One region of the Pseudalkalibacillus sp. JSM 102089 genome, then DNA from elsewhere that is predicted to be linked to it. Evidence: riboswitches for the same ligand, from Rfam matches in the RefSeq annotation. Region 1 holds a riboswitch; the other holds the start of a gene.
The links. Region 1 has a riboswitch for cobalamin ahead of ABVF21_RS06500 (ABC transporter substrate-binding protein). Riboswitches for the same ligand answer to the same signal wherever they lie in the genome.
Positions count from the first base shown of each region.

Region 2: another riboswitch for cobalamin. It lies ahead of ABVF21_RS20460 (ribonucleoside-diphosphate reductase subunit alpha); the one in region 1 lies ahead of ABVF21_RS06500 (ABC transporter substrate-binding protein).

Region 1 is NZ_JBEWYW010000002.1:379,242-385,028, forward strand. It holds gene cbiB (adenosylcobinamide-phosphate synthase CbiB) at 1-53, opposite strand, end outside; gene ABVF21_RS06490 (adenosylcobinamide amidohydrolase) at 50-1,519, opposite strand; gene ABVF21_RS06495 (FecCD family ABC transporter permease) at 1,522-2,562, opposite strand; gene ABVF21_RS06500 (ABC transporter substrate-binding protein) at 2,546-3,529, opposite strand; cobalamin riboswitch at 3,668-3,852, opposite strand; gene ABVF21_RS06505 (DsbA family protein) at 3,993-4,691, opposite strand; gene ABVF21_RS06510 (DoxX family protein) at 4,703-5,092, opposite strand; gene ABVF21_RS06515 (M56 family metallopeptidase) at 5,152-5,787, opposite strand, start outside.
Region 2 is NZ_JBEWYW010000015.1:17,964-23,750, reverse strand. It holds gene ABVF21_RS20465 (ribonucleotide-diphosphate reductase subunit beta) at 1-27, opposite strand, end outside; gene ABVF21_RS20460 (ribonucleoside-diphosphate reductase subunit alpha) at 42-2,273, opposite strand; cobalamin riboswitch at 2,410-2,585, opposite strand; gene ABVF21_RS20455 (sensor histidine kinase) at 2,944-4,281, opposite strand; gene ABVF21_RS20450 (response regulator transcription factor) at 4,253-4,990, opposite strand; gene ABVF21_RS20445 (hypothetical protein) at 5,086-5,616, opposite strand; gene ABVF21_RS20440 (mechanosensitive ion channel family protein) at 5,720-5,787, opposite strand, start outside.

The DNA of each region.
Region 1 (5,787 bases):
AGCAAATCCAGAAAAAAAGCGAGGCTAATCGCAAGAAGGTGATGCATGATCATAGCGAGAGCCTCGTGCGGTACTTTTCAAGCGCCTCTGTCGTACAGGTGTAAACGCCGAGGCTAATCAATTTTCCGAGCGTTGTGATCGTGCCCGCGTATGCCTGATGCTGTCCACGCTGTGTCGCGGCGACCAGAATACTGTCTGTAGAAGTACCTGTTGCTATGGTGCCTGTCACCGAGTCTTTTACTTGCTGGTCGTGCATGACTTTAACTTTTGCTTCCGTTGCGGTCATGATGCTTTGGATGAATGCTTCATCTGTGAGCGTTCCGTTCACGAAAATCCACGTGTTGATCGTTCCAGGGAGCGGCTCGTATACGTGCTCTGCGCTTTTCGATGCATCAACAGCGTTTCCAACGCCTGCCGTTACAACGACAAATACCGAAACGCCTTCATCTTCTATTAAGCGGTAAGAGACATCCTCTAGTCGAACAGCCGTCATCATGCCAACTGTTTCCGTCGGATCGATGCCATGCTCCTCTAAAAACGTCGCCATTTCTTCTTTATGATCGGAGCAGCTGTAGCTTTTAGGGACGTGGCGGTTGACGAATGTGCGATACCAGCCAGTGCCAGATCCTACGACACCCGAAGACATCGTCCGAAGCGGAAATGGTGTCGTGAGCGTGATCATGTTTTCTGACCGCTCAAGGTAGCGCTCATCAATAGTGAGATCACGTTGATCCTCTGCCTGTTTTTCTGGTAATAAGAGCATTTGAGGCTTTGGCACGGTCGGATGCGGATGCTTTTCGATTGTTGTCCGATAAACCGATTGAATGCGCTGTTCATTTAAAACGTCATTCGGCTTGTTGTGCATGTTGATTTTCCCGTTTTCAAGAAGAAGTAGGTGGTCACAGTACAGACCTGCTAGATTCAAATCGTGAAAAATCGAAATCACCGTTAGCCCCTGTTCGCGCGTCCACTTTTTTAAAAGATCGAGCAGTTCTTTTTGATAAGAAAGGTCGAGGTGGTTCGTCGGCTCGTCTAACAAGAGAATCTCAGGTTCCTGCGCGAGCGCCTGTGCGAGAAAGACGCGCTGACGCTCACCGCCTGAGAGTTCGTTCACATAGTTATCCGCGAAGCCTGCGATTCCAGTTTGCTCCATCGTACGCTGCACGACCATCTCGTCATGCTCGCTCCACATTTGAAACCATCCCGTCTGATGGGCGTAGCGTCCAAGCGAAACGGTTTCCTTAACGGTATAAGGAAAAGCCTGATCCGCATGCTGTGGAAGAACCGCGAGCACACGCGCCAGCTGTTTCGCTGAGTAGCTTGAGAGCGGCTTATCTTTGAGCATGATTGAGCCGGACTTTGCCTTCAGGATGCCGCTAACCATTTTAAAAATATTCGTTTTGCCGCTTCCGTTTGGTCCAACGATGCCGAGAAGCTCGCCTTGATTCACATCAAACGAGATGTCATCAAGCACGTCGTGACCGGGGTATCCTCCTGTAACAGAATGTACGCTTAGCATGCTTATCCTCTTCTTTCCTTACGTCTTCGTATTAAAATAATGGCAAATACCGGGGCACCGATAAGCGATGTGATGACGCCAATCGGTAATTCCGTTGGTGAAATGATCGTTCGTGAAATCAAGTCAGCGATGATCAGAAAAGCAGCACCAAGTAAAATGGATAGTGGCAGTAAATGCCTGTGATCCGGGCCCCATAGAAGGCGCGTCAAATGCGGAATCACAAGGCCAACGAAGCCAATCGTTCCGGAAACCGCAACAGCTGCACCTGTTAAAATCGAACCACCGATGAGAATCCAAAGCTTTCGTTTCGCGACGTTCACGCCAATATGCTGAGCGCGTTCTTCACCAAACGACATCGCGTTCAGCTCTTTACTGCTAAAGAGCAGAATCCCTGAGCCGATGATGAAAAAGGGAAGAATGATTCCAATGTATTCCCATCCGCGCATCGACACGCTTCCAAGGAGCCAGCCGATAATTTGACGAAGCTCCTCTCCAGTTAAAGCGATCATAAGTGACAGGAGTGAGCCAAGGAATGAACTAAACACAATTCCTGTTAAGATGATCGTCTCCACGCGCATCGAGCGCTCGATTTGTCGTGCGAAGAATAGCACGAGGAAAATGGTAAGAATCGATGCGGCGATGCTCATAACTGGTAGGGTGAACATGCCGACAAATGGCAATGATAAGTTGAAAAAGAGTACGAGAACGGCCCCAACAGATGCTCCGGATGAGACGCCGAGCACGTACGGATCCGCTAATGGATTGCGTAAAAGACCTTGAAAGGCGGCCCCTGCTATCGCAAGAGACGCCCCCACAAGACCTGCCAAAATGACGCGCGGCAAGCGAATATCCATCACAATTGTTGTAAACATTGGATCGGTTTTGCCTATGAATGGAAGGTGCAAAACTTCGCTTCCGATTAATTTTAGAATGGTAAGCACTGGAACTGAAACAGTACCGATTGAAATGCCAAGGAGCATGGCACCAATTAAGAGTGCTATCGCAATCGGATAGGCAATGAACCGTTTATTCAGCAAAAACATCCGGGTAAACCGCTTTTGCAAGTTCCTCTACTCCTTCAGTAAGACGAGGGCCAGAGCGTGTAACGAGGTCAGAGTGCACATCAACAACCTGCTCATCTTTGACAGCTGTAACGTCCTGCCAGCCGTCGCGGCTTAACACCTGTTCAACTGGCTTCTCTGTATAGTAGCCGTACGTTGTGATGATCACGTCAGGATTCGCTTCAATAATCGCTTCCTGATCCACCTGGTTCCAGCCTTCCTGGTCGTGCGTCACGTTTTTCGCATGAATCATCGTTAGCATGTCATCCATGAACGTATTCTTCCCTGGAGAGTAAATTTCAGGCGCAGGGGCAACTTCGACGAAGACATTTTTCTGATCTTCTTCACTAATGCTTTCTGCTTTTGCTTGAATGTCTTCAAGATCTTGCTTCATCTCATCGATCGTTGTTTCCGCTTCTTCCGTTTCGCCCGTTGCTTGTCCGATCATTTCGATGGAATGGTAGACTTCATCGAAGCTTTTCGCATCGTTCACAACGAGTACCGTGATCCCAGCATCACGAAGCTGCTGGAGACCAGCTTCTGAGTTATGTGCGCTTGAGCCGTGCGCAAGTACGAGATCAGGCTTTAGAGAAATGATTTTCTCCACGTTAAATTCCATGCCGCCGATTTTTTCGATATCAGCCGTTTCTTCTGGATAGTTGGCGAAGTCAGAAACGCCAACGACTTCTTCCCCTGCTCCCAGGTCGAAAAGGATCTCCGTGTTACTCGGGATCAGGGAGACAATTTTTTCAGGGTCTTTTTCGATCGTAACATCCTGGTCCAACGCATCCGTTATCGTTACTGGGAAAGCGCTATCTTCTGACTGTTCAGCTTGCTCTGTATTCGCATTTCCTTCATTTGTCGCGCTGTTCTCTTCACTCGCTCCGCAACCTGCGATAATTCCTGTAACGAGAAAAAGTAAAACGAGTAGTGAATAAAGCTTTTTCATGTGTGTTTCTCCTCCTGTTTTCTGATGTCTCTAAACTAAAAAATCTCCACGCACGAGGGCATGGAGATGGTCGAATGGAAGTAACGGTGTGCCAAAGGCTACACCTGAATCCGTTCGCACATCCCTATCCTCGTAGGCTGTTCGTGCTAGATTCAGGCAGGTCTCCTGGCTCATGGTTATCGCATGCTGCTCCTTCCCATTCGCTGTTTCGAACAGTGGATTCTGCAGCAGGCGACCATTTACAGTGGCGGGACCGCGCTGGAATTGCACCAGCTTCCCTATTAAGTCTTCATTGAAAAGACACCTGAATCGATCACTATGTAATTGGTAACAGGTTTATTATACATGATTGCGAGAGTGGGGGGAACAGTTGTGTTTTGAGGGGGTCAGGCTCGCGCCTGACCCCCTTCACAAACAAAAAAACATCATTGTCCACCCACGGTGGACAATGATGGTAATTCCTTTACTCTTCCTTCGCTTCTTCTACCATTTTCTTCAGGTCATCAATCGTTTGTCCTTCAAACGGCTCACCGTTCACAAAGAGAGCTGGTGTGCCAGTAACGTCGAGATCACGAGCTTTCGATAAGTCGTAGTCGATCGCCGCTTCTCCTTCGCCATCTTTAAAAGCTGCCAGTACCTGTTGTGCTTTTTCTTCATCAGTCACTTCTTTTAACGTGTCGACAAGATAATCTTCGGTGTAAATGTCCTGCTGTTCCGTGCCTTCTGTTTGCTTTTCATATATTAACGAATGGAAATCCCAGAACACGTCATTCCCAAGCTCCTGGTACACCACTTCAGCAAATTCAGCTGAGCGATCGGAATCAACATTAATAAATGGATAGTTGATAAAAGAGAATTTGATTTCCCCTGTTTGAATTAACTCTTGATCAATTTGCGGGAAAAAGGACTGTTCGAATGCTTTACAGTAAGGACATTTGTAATCTCCAAATTCAATCACTTCTACCTGCGCATTTTCATCCCCGAGAAATGGTTGCTCCATCGCTTCTTCCTCTGAACTGTCGGAACTCGAGCCGCTTGAGACGACGATCACGATTACGATAACTGCAGCGACTGCCGCCACTAGCCAGTAGATCCAAGTATTCGATTTTTTTTGAGACTGAGATTTTGCATGTTTTTTCTTATTTTTATTTGACTTAGCCATCATTCTTCCTCCTATAATTGTTTCGAAAAGAATTTGTAATCAGCGGAGATCGTTCCGCCTCCCCCAATCAATACAGCGACTGACATACCGAGAAGAGCAAGATCCAATTCATACCCTCCGATAAATCCTGTCGTTAGTTTAACCGTAAAGATCGCTCCTAGCATGACGATCATGAAAAGAAAAGAAACAATGCGTGTGCCTAGTCCAACGATCATAAGAAGACCTCCGACTAGTTCAATCGTTGCAACGACATACGCTAAACCACCCAAAATGCCAATGCTCTCGAAAAAGCCAGCAGTATTCCCAATCCCTCCAGCAAATTTATCAAGACCGTGAACCGTAAAAATGAGACCGAGTATGATTCGTAGTACGACAAGAGCAACGTTTTGTGATGAATTCATCAATTAACTCCCTCCTAATTTCCACACTACATGTCGTAGTGTTCGTTTTCGAAAAAGAATTAGGGTGTGGCCACCATAAACATGATGGATAACCCTAACACAATATAAAGCGAGTAAAGGACAGTACCAACAGGCAACGTTAGGTGCACTTCCTTTTCTGGCGCAAGAATATGTTGAATGCGATCGTTCACAGACGTTTCCGCGAAAGATACAGCAAACGCATGACGCTGGCGGTGATCGCTTTTTAATAGTTTTAATAACGCGCTACTTAGATCAAGCATATTTGCTTCTTTCATCGCAAACCGATCCGCGGCAATTTCGCGTAGCGTGTGATAGTGATTCGATACCCATTTCAAGATCGGCACGTACCAAAGCGCGTGGACGAGAAGGGTGATGATAAATTTTTTCAATGGATCACGATGCTGCTGATGAAAAGTTTCGTGATAAATCACGGCGCGCAGCTCTTCTTTGCTCAACATGCTAACTAGTTCAGTCGACAGAACAATTTTGGGTCTAATCATTCCATATGTAAGAGCGATAGGCTCGTCGCTTTTAATCACCTCGAGTGCCTGTTTTCCTAAATCGAAATTCCGAATGACTTCCTCTGTAACGATGTCTTCACGAAGAAGCGACAGCCGTTTCGAAAAGGTGACATATCGATAAATTTGCTTCACGATCATCATCACGATTAATGA
Region 2 (5,787 bases), on a different contig from region 1:
TAGCTTTCGTTGTTGAATCGTAGCCATTTCCAATTCCTCCTTTAGCTTGCGCAGCTTTCACAGTCGTCAATATCTACAGATGTACTTCGTGTATAGTAGGTTGTTTTCAACCCTTTTCTCCAAGCTGTCATATGAATGTTCAATAAGTCCTTCGCTTTCACCGTACTTTGCACATAGATATTAAACGATATTGATTGATCCACATGACGCTGTCTGGCTGCATTCTGCTCAATACTCCAAAGCTGATCAATGTGATAAGCCGATTTGTAATACCAGGTCGTTTCAGGTGAAAGATCAGGCGCTGTAACAGGAATTTTGTAATTCTTCTTTTCTTCAGAGTATTCTTTTTGGAAAATCGGATCGATTGATGCTGTCGATCCAGCTATTAAACTTGTTGAACTGTTAGGAGCAACCGCTAAAAGATAGGCATTTCTGATACCATTCGTTTGGACCCTTTCCTTAAGAGACTGCCATTTTTCACTAACGTAACCTCGTTGATTAAAGTACTCCCCATTTTGCCAATCAGAGCCTTCAAAGAGAGAGTAGCTTCCTTTTTCAACGGCAAGCTCATGACTTGCCTGTATCGTTAAATAATTAATTGTTTCATATAGTTCGTCCGCATAGTCTGCCGCTTCATGACTTTCCCAGACAATCTCTTTTTTCGCAAGGAGGTGATGCCAACCAAACGTTCCAAGACCAATGCTTCTATACTTCTCATTCGTTAACTGGGCTTGAGGCACTTCGATCGTATTAATATCGATCACGTTATCCAGCATTCTTACCTGAATTGGAATTAATCGCTCTAGTGCATTAGCTGTAACCGCACGTCCAAGATTAATACTAGATAGATTACAAACGACATAGTCACCAGGCGTTTTCGTAATGATAATTTTACCGTCTTTCGTGATTTCCTCTTCAACAGTCGTTGCACTCATATTTTGCATAATTTCCGTACAAAGATTGGAAGCATAGATCATACCAGCATGCTTATTAGGATTCGCGCGATTCACCGTATCTCGATAGAACATATAAGGCGTCCCAGTTTCCAATTGTGATTTCATGACACGCTTCATAATCTCAATCGCCGGCACTGTTTTTCTTGAAAGCTCAGGCTGATTCACACATTGCCTATATTTCATACGAAACTCTCCTGATCCTTTTTCCTTGTCATAAGCATCTTCAAGAGAGAACCCCATCACCTGACGGACTTCATGCGGATCAAATAAATGCCAGTCTCCACGGTCTTCCACTACTTCCATAAAGATATCTGGAATACAAAGACCCGTGAAAAGATCATGTGTCCTCATTCGTTCGTCTCCGTTATTAAGCTTGGCATCAAGAAATTCGAAAACGTCCTTATGCCAGACATCAAGATATACAGCAACAGCACCTTGACGCTGTCCTAGCTGGTCTACGCTCACAGCTGTATTGTTTAATTGCTTCATCCACGGTAAAACCCCAGATGAATTGCCTTTAAACCCTTTAATATCACTCCCACGAGAACGAATTTTCCCGAGATATGCTCCAATTCCTCCTCCATTTTTCGAAACGGTCGCTACATCTGTATTGCTGTCATAGATTCCTCTAAGACTGTCATCCACCGTATCGATAAAGCATGAGCTTAGCTGTCCATAGCTTTTCCCTGCATTTGAAAGAGTAGGAGTTGCTACTGTCATATATAAATTAGATAGCGCCCAATACGCTTCTTCAATTAGATTTAACCTCTTATCTTTTGGTTCATTTAACATGAGCGTCATAGCAATGACTAGAAAGCGCTCTTGAGGCAATTCATATACATTCTTTTCATGATCAGTAGCTAGATAGCGGTCTGCGAGCGTTCGTAGGCCGATGTATGTAAACAAACGATCTCTTGATGGCTCGATTAACTTAGCAACATGCTCTACTTCATTCTTGGAATAAGACTGAAGAAGTGTTTTGTTATAAATCCCTTCATCTGTCAGCTGTTGAAGAAGGCGATAGAAGCTTCCCCCGCCATAAACCTCTTTCTCAGTTCGATGTGAAAGAGACTTACGATAGAGCGAACGAAGATGAAAAGCTGCTGCCACATAAGTCCAGTCAGGTTCTGTTGCGCTAATTCGTTCAAGGGCATTTAAAACTAGAATGTTATCAACCTCTTCTTGCGTTGATTTTTCTGAAATACCATCAATTGTTTTTTCAATAAAACTCTCACTAGCAAGTGACGGGTACTCATTTAGGAGCGTTCTTACTTCCTCCATTATTTTTGTTACTGTCATTTCTGCTACAGTACTCATATACCTCTCTCCTTTATCCATCCAAAATAAAAAGCTCACTCTCGGAAGAGTGAGCCTGGAGAAAACGACAAAGTATAAATGAACGTACTCGTACATTTACCCTGCCATTTCTCACCCTCAACCCCCGAAGAATAGAAACGTTTTTGACTATACGGCAGGTCTACTGGCTTGTGCTTCTCCCTTGGCAAACCTTCCCGGAATTAACTCCAGTGGTTTCTTGCCTCGTCCACACGACAGTTGCGGGGACAGCTCCGGATTCAGACCGGATTCCCTATTAAGTCGTTCTACGACACCGCATACTCAATTATTTAATTACGTACACTTTACCCCATATATAGTATCTGAAACATTTATTAATCACTAAATATTGATAACCTCATCTTACATGATGCTTTGATTTAGCACAAGCTTTATTGTTACATTGACTTCGATTTATTTCAACTCTAAAGACACTCACCTATCACTTTCAACTTGCTCATGCATATATTGTTGATACCTAAAAAAGTTTCCCAAAGGAAAGAAAGGTGAGTATGATGAAAAAATCATCTTCGGTTAATTTCAAGAAATTGGTTGGTTATACACAACTTTGTCAGAAATTCGGTATTTTGAGTGAACAAGAAAGCAAAGAAATTCTACAAAAGTTAAGTGAGCATAAAACATAAAGCTTTAACTACGATTGAAAAGGAAGCGAGATCACGATCCTTCCTCCCTTTTTGTTTTCTTCGGCGTATATGTTACCATTATGTTTTTCTACTATTGTTTTTGTAATCGATAGACCAATGCCTGAACCTGACTTGTCACCTGTATAGAACCGGTCGAAAACGCGCTCTGGATTCTCGCCAAAGCCTTTACCATCATCTTCAACCCTAATAAAAACTTGACGATCTTCTGGATGGACATGTACTTCTATAACGGATGAAGCGAATCGTAGGGCATTACCGAGTATATTCATAAATGCTTGTTTCATTTTATCACTATCCATCTTAACGCCTATGGTATGATCAGTGTCATACCTCACCTCTATTTCCCGTTGATGTGCAAGTGGTTTTACCGCAGTGATGACTTCCATTAACACATGATGAAGATCGACTACTTCATAAGTAAAAGATTCATCTACTGTTTCTAACCTCGTTAAATAAGAAATGTCCTGCACGATTTTTTTTAAACGCTGCGTTTCTTTCACGATCACTTCAAGACTATGCTCTACGTCCTCTCCTACGATTACTTCATCTAGAATCCCTTCCGCATTCCCTTGAATCGCCATTAGAGGGGTCTTTAATTCATGAGACGCATTTTGAAGGAATTCCTTCTGATCAAAATCATTTTTTCGAAGTTGCTCCGTTAGTTCTTGAAATGTCTTAGCAAGTTCATTGATTTCATCCTTTGTCTTAAGCTTCAACGGGGGTGGTTCCTTGCGCATCGTAAATTCCCGCATGTGATTGGCTAGTAATCGAATTGGCCCCGCTATTCCTTTCTGCATGATAGCAGCAAGGAGGACGGCAACAGCAGCAGATACTAAAAGACTGACAACCTGTGATTGCTGAATAATCCGATTGAAACCTTCAAGGCTTTCTACCTTCGTAAATAGCACAATATTGCCAACTTGCTCTCGTGAGAGACTAATTGGCACTTCCTCTGTAACATATAAATTTCCTTTGTTTTCTTCATAATCAATTCGAACCACTTCATCGACATTCGAATAAATTGCCTTCTCATTTGCATTATAAATTATAAATTGAGATGAGATTAAATTGCCTGCCATTTCAATTCTTCTGCGATCAAGTAACCCATTAGGTGGATTTTCGCCCTTCCACTGTCGATCTTCGAGCATCTGACTAATTTGCAATCCCTCTTTTTGCAGCTGTTCTCTCGTTTCGCGCACAAGATATTCTTGAAATAAATATTGAAATGAAATAGTAGTAATAAGCAGAATAACAACAATAAGAACGATATAACTAAGAAACAATTTGGTACCGATATTAAACTTCTTCATCGATTTTATAGCCATACCCCCAAACTGTTGTAATCTTCGCTTGCGCCTTTGCGTCTGACATCTTTTTACGTAGCCTTTTCACAAGGTCATCAATAATTCTGCCATCACCTACATATTGATAACCCCAAATGGCTTCAATTAATCTCTCTCTTGTAAACGGTTGTCCTGGATGTTGAAGAAGATAGGCGAGCACATCGTACTCTTTCGGCGTTAAAGCCATTTCTTCCTCATTCACTAATAACAGTCGTTTTTTCTTATTTAAACGTACGTTCTGAACAGTGATTTCTTGTGAAGAATGGTTTTTCTCTAGGCGATTCATCCGTTTGAATAGGTTCTTAATACGCACAACAAGTTCTCTAGGGCTAAAAGGTTTCGTTAAGTAATCATCAGCGCCAAGTTCAAGGCCTAGTATCCGATCAAGCTCTTCATCTCTTGCGGAAACAACGATAACGGGAATGTAAGAATGCTTTCTTAACCGTCGAAGGAGTTCAAGCCCATCAACATTTGGCATCATAATATCTAATACTAATAAATCGGGTTCAATTGTCTCTAGAGCACTTAACACTTCTGCCCCATCTGTAAAGGTTGAGACAATAAACCCTTCTTTTTTTAAATACTTCTCTAAAATATCACGTATATTTTGTTCATCATCAATCACAAAAACGTGCTGCATCTCTCTCAACTCCGTTCCCTTTTCACCTCTAAGACGAAATATGCTTTTCATACTCTTTATATTATCCTAGCCTTATCTGACAGTAAATCAGCCAGATGTCTTCAAGACATACGAAAGAGATAGGGGGCCCCTATCTCTCACTAAGACTAGCTAAGTTTTTCAATCAGCTGATCAAGTATATCATTTTTTTGTTTCACAATTTCTTGAGCCTGCTCTCGCTTGGCTTCCATCTCTTCATGCATTTCTTCTCTTGCGGCTTTCTCTTCGTCGGTTAACTCTGGACGCTCTCCACTTTCTTCAAGTTCCTGCTTCTTAGACTCTCTCTCTTCATGAGCAGCCTGGGCTTCATCATGCATCGCACCAAGCTGTGAGTTTAGATCCGCAAGCTCTTTCTGAAGCTCATCGACGCCTTCAACACTTGAAGCATCTTGATCAAGCAGGAGGTTAATTAATTGATCTTTTTTCTCAGCAGTTTCCATTTTCAGTTCGCGATCTAGAGAGCGGTCTTCGAAGTGACCTCTTTTTCCATGATGTCCTTTAGGACCTGCCATCTCCTGGGTTTGCCCTACTGTCTGCTCTTCTATTTCAGTTGACTCGTCATCTGCTGCATTAACATTTGCTCCAGCTATCCCCCCAGCTAAAACCATAGAGGCAACACCAATCATCCATTTGTTCATCTTCATCAATCTCCCTTCATAGGTATGTTCTTACAATACCTATTATGGACAACAACTTACGAAGAAATTTGTAAGAATGATGTGAAAATGATGTGAGTTTGCTTTATCTCTTTTTTAATTGGTCGATCACTTTAGCATCCAAACTACGTACATGCAAATCACGCTGTGGAA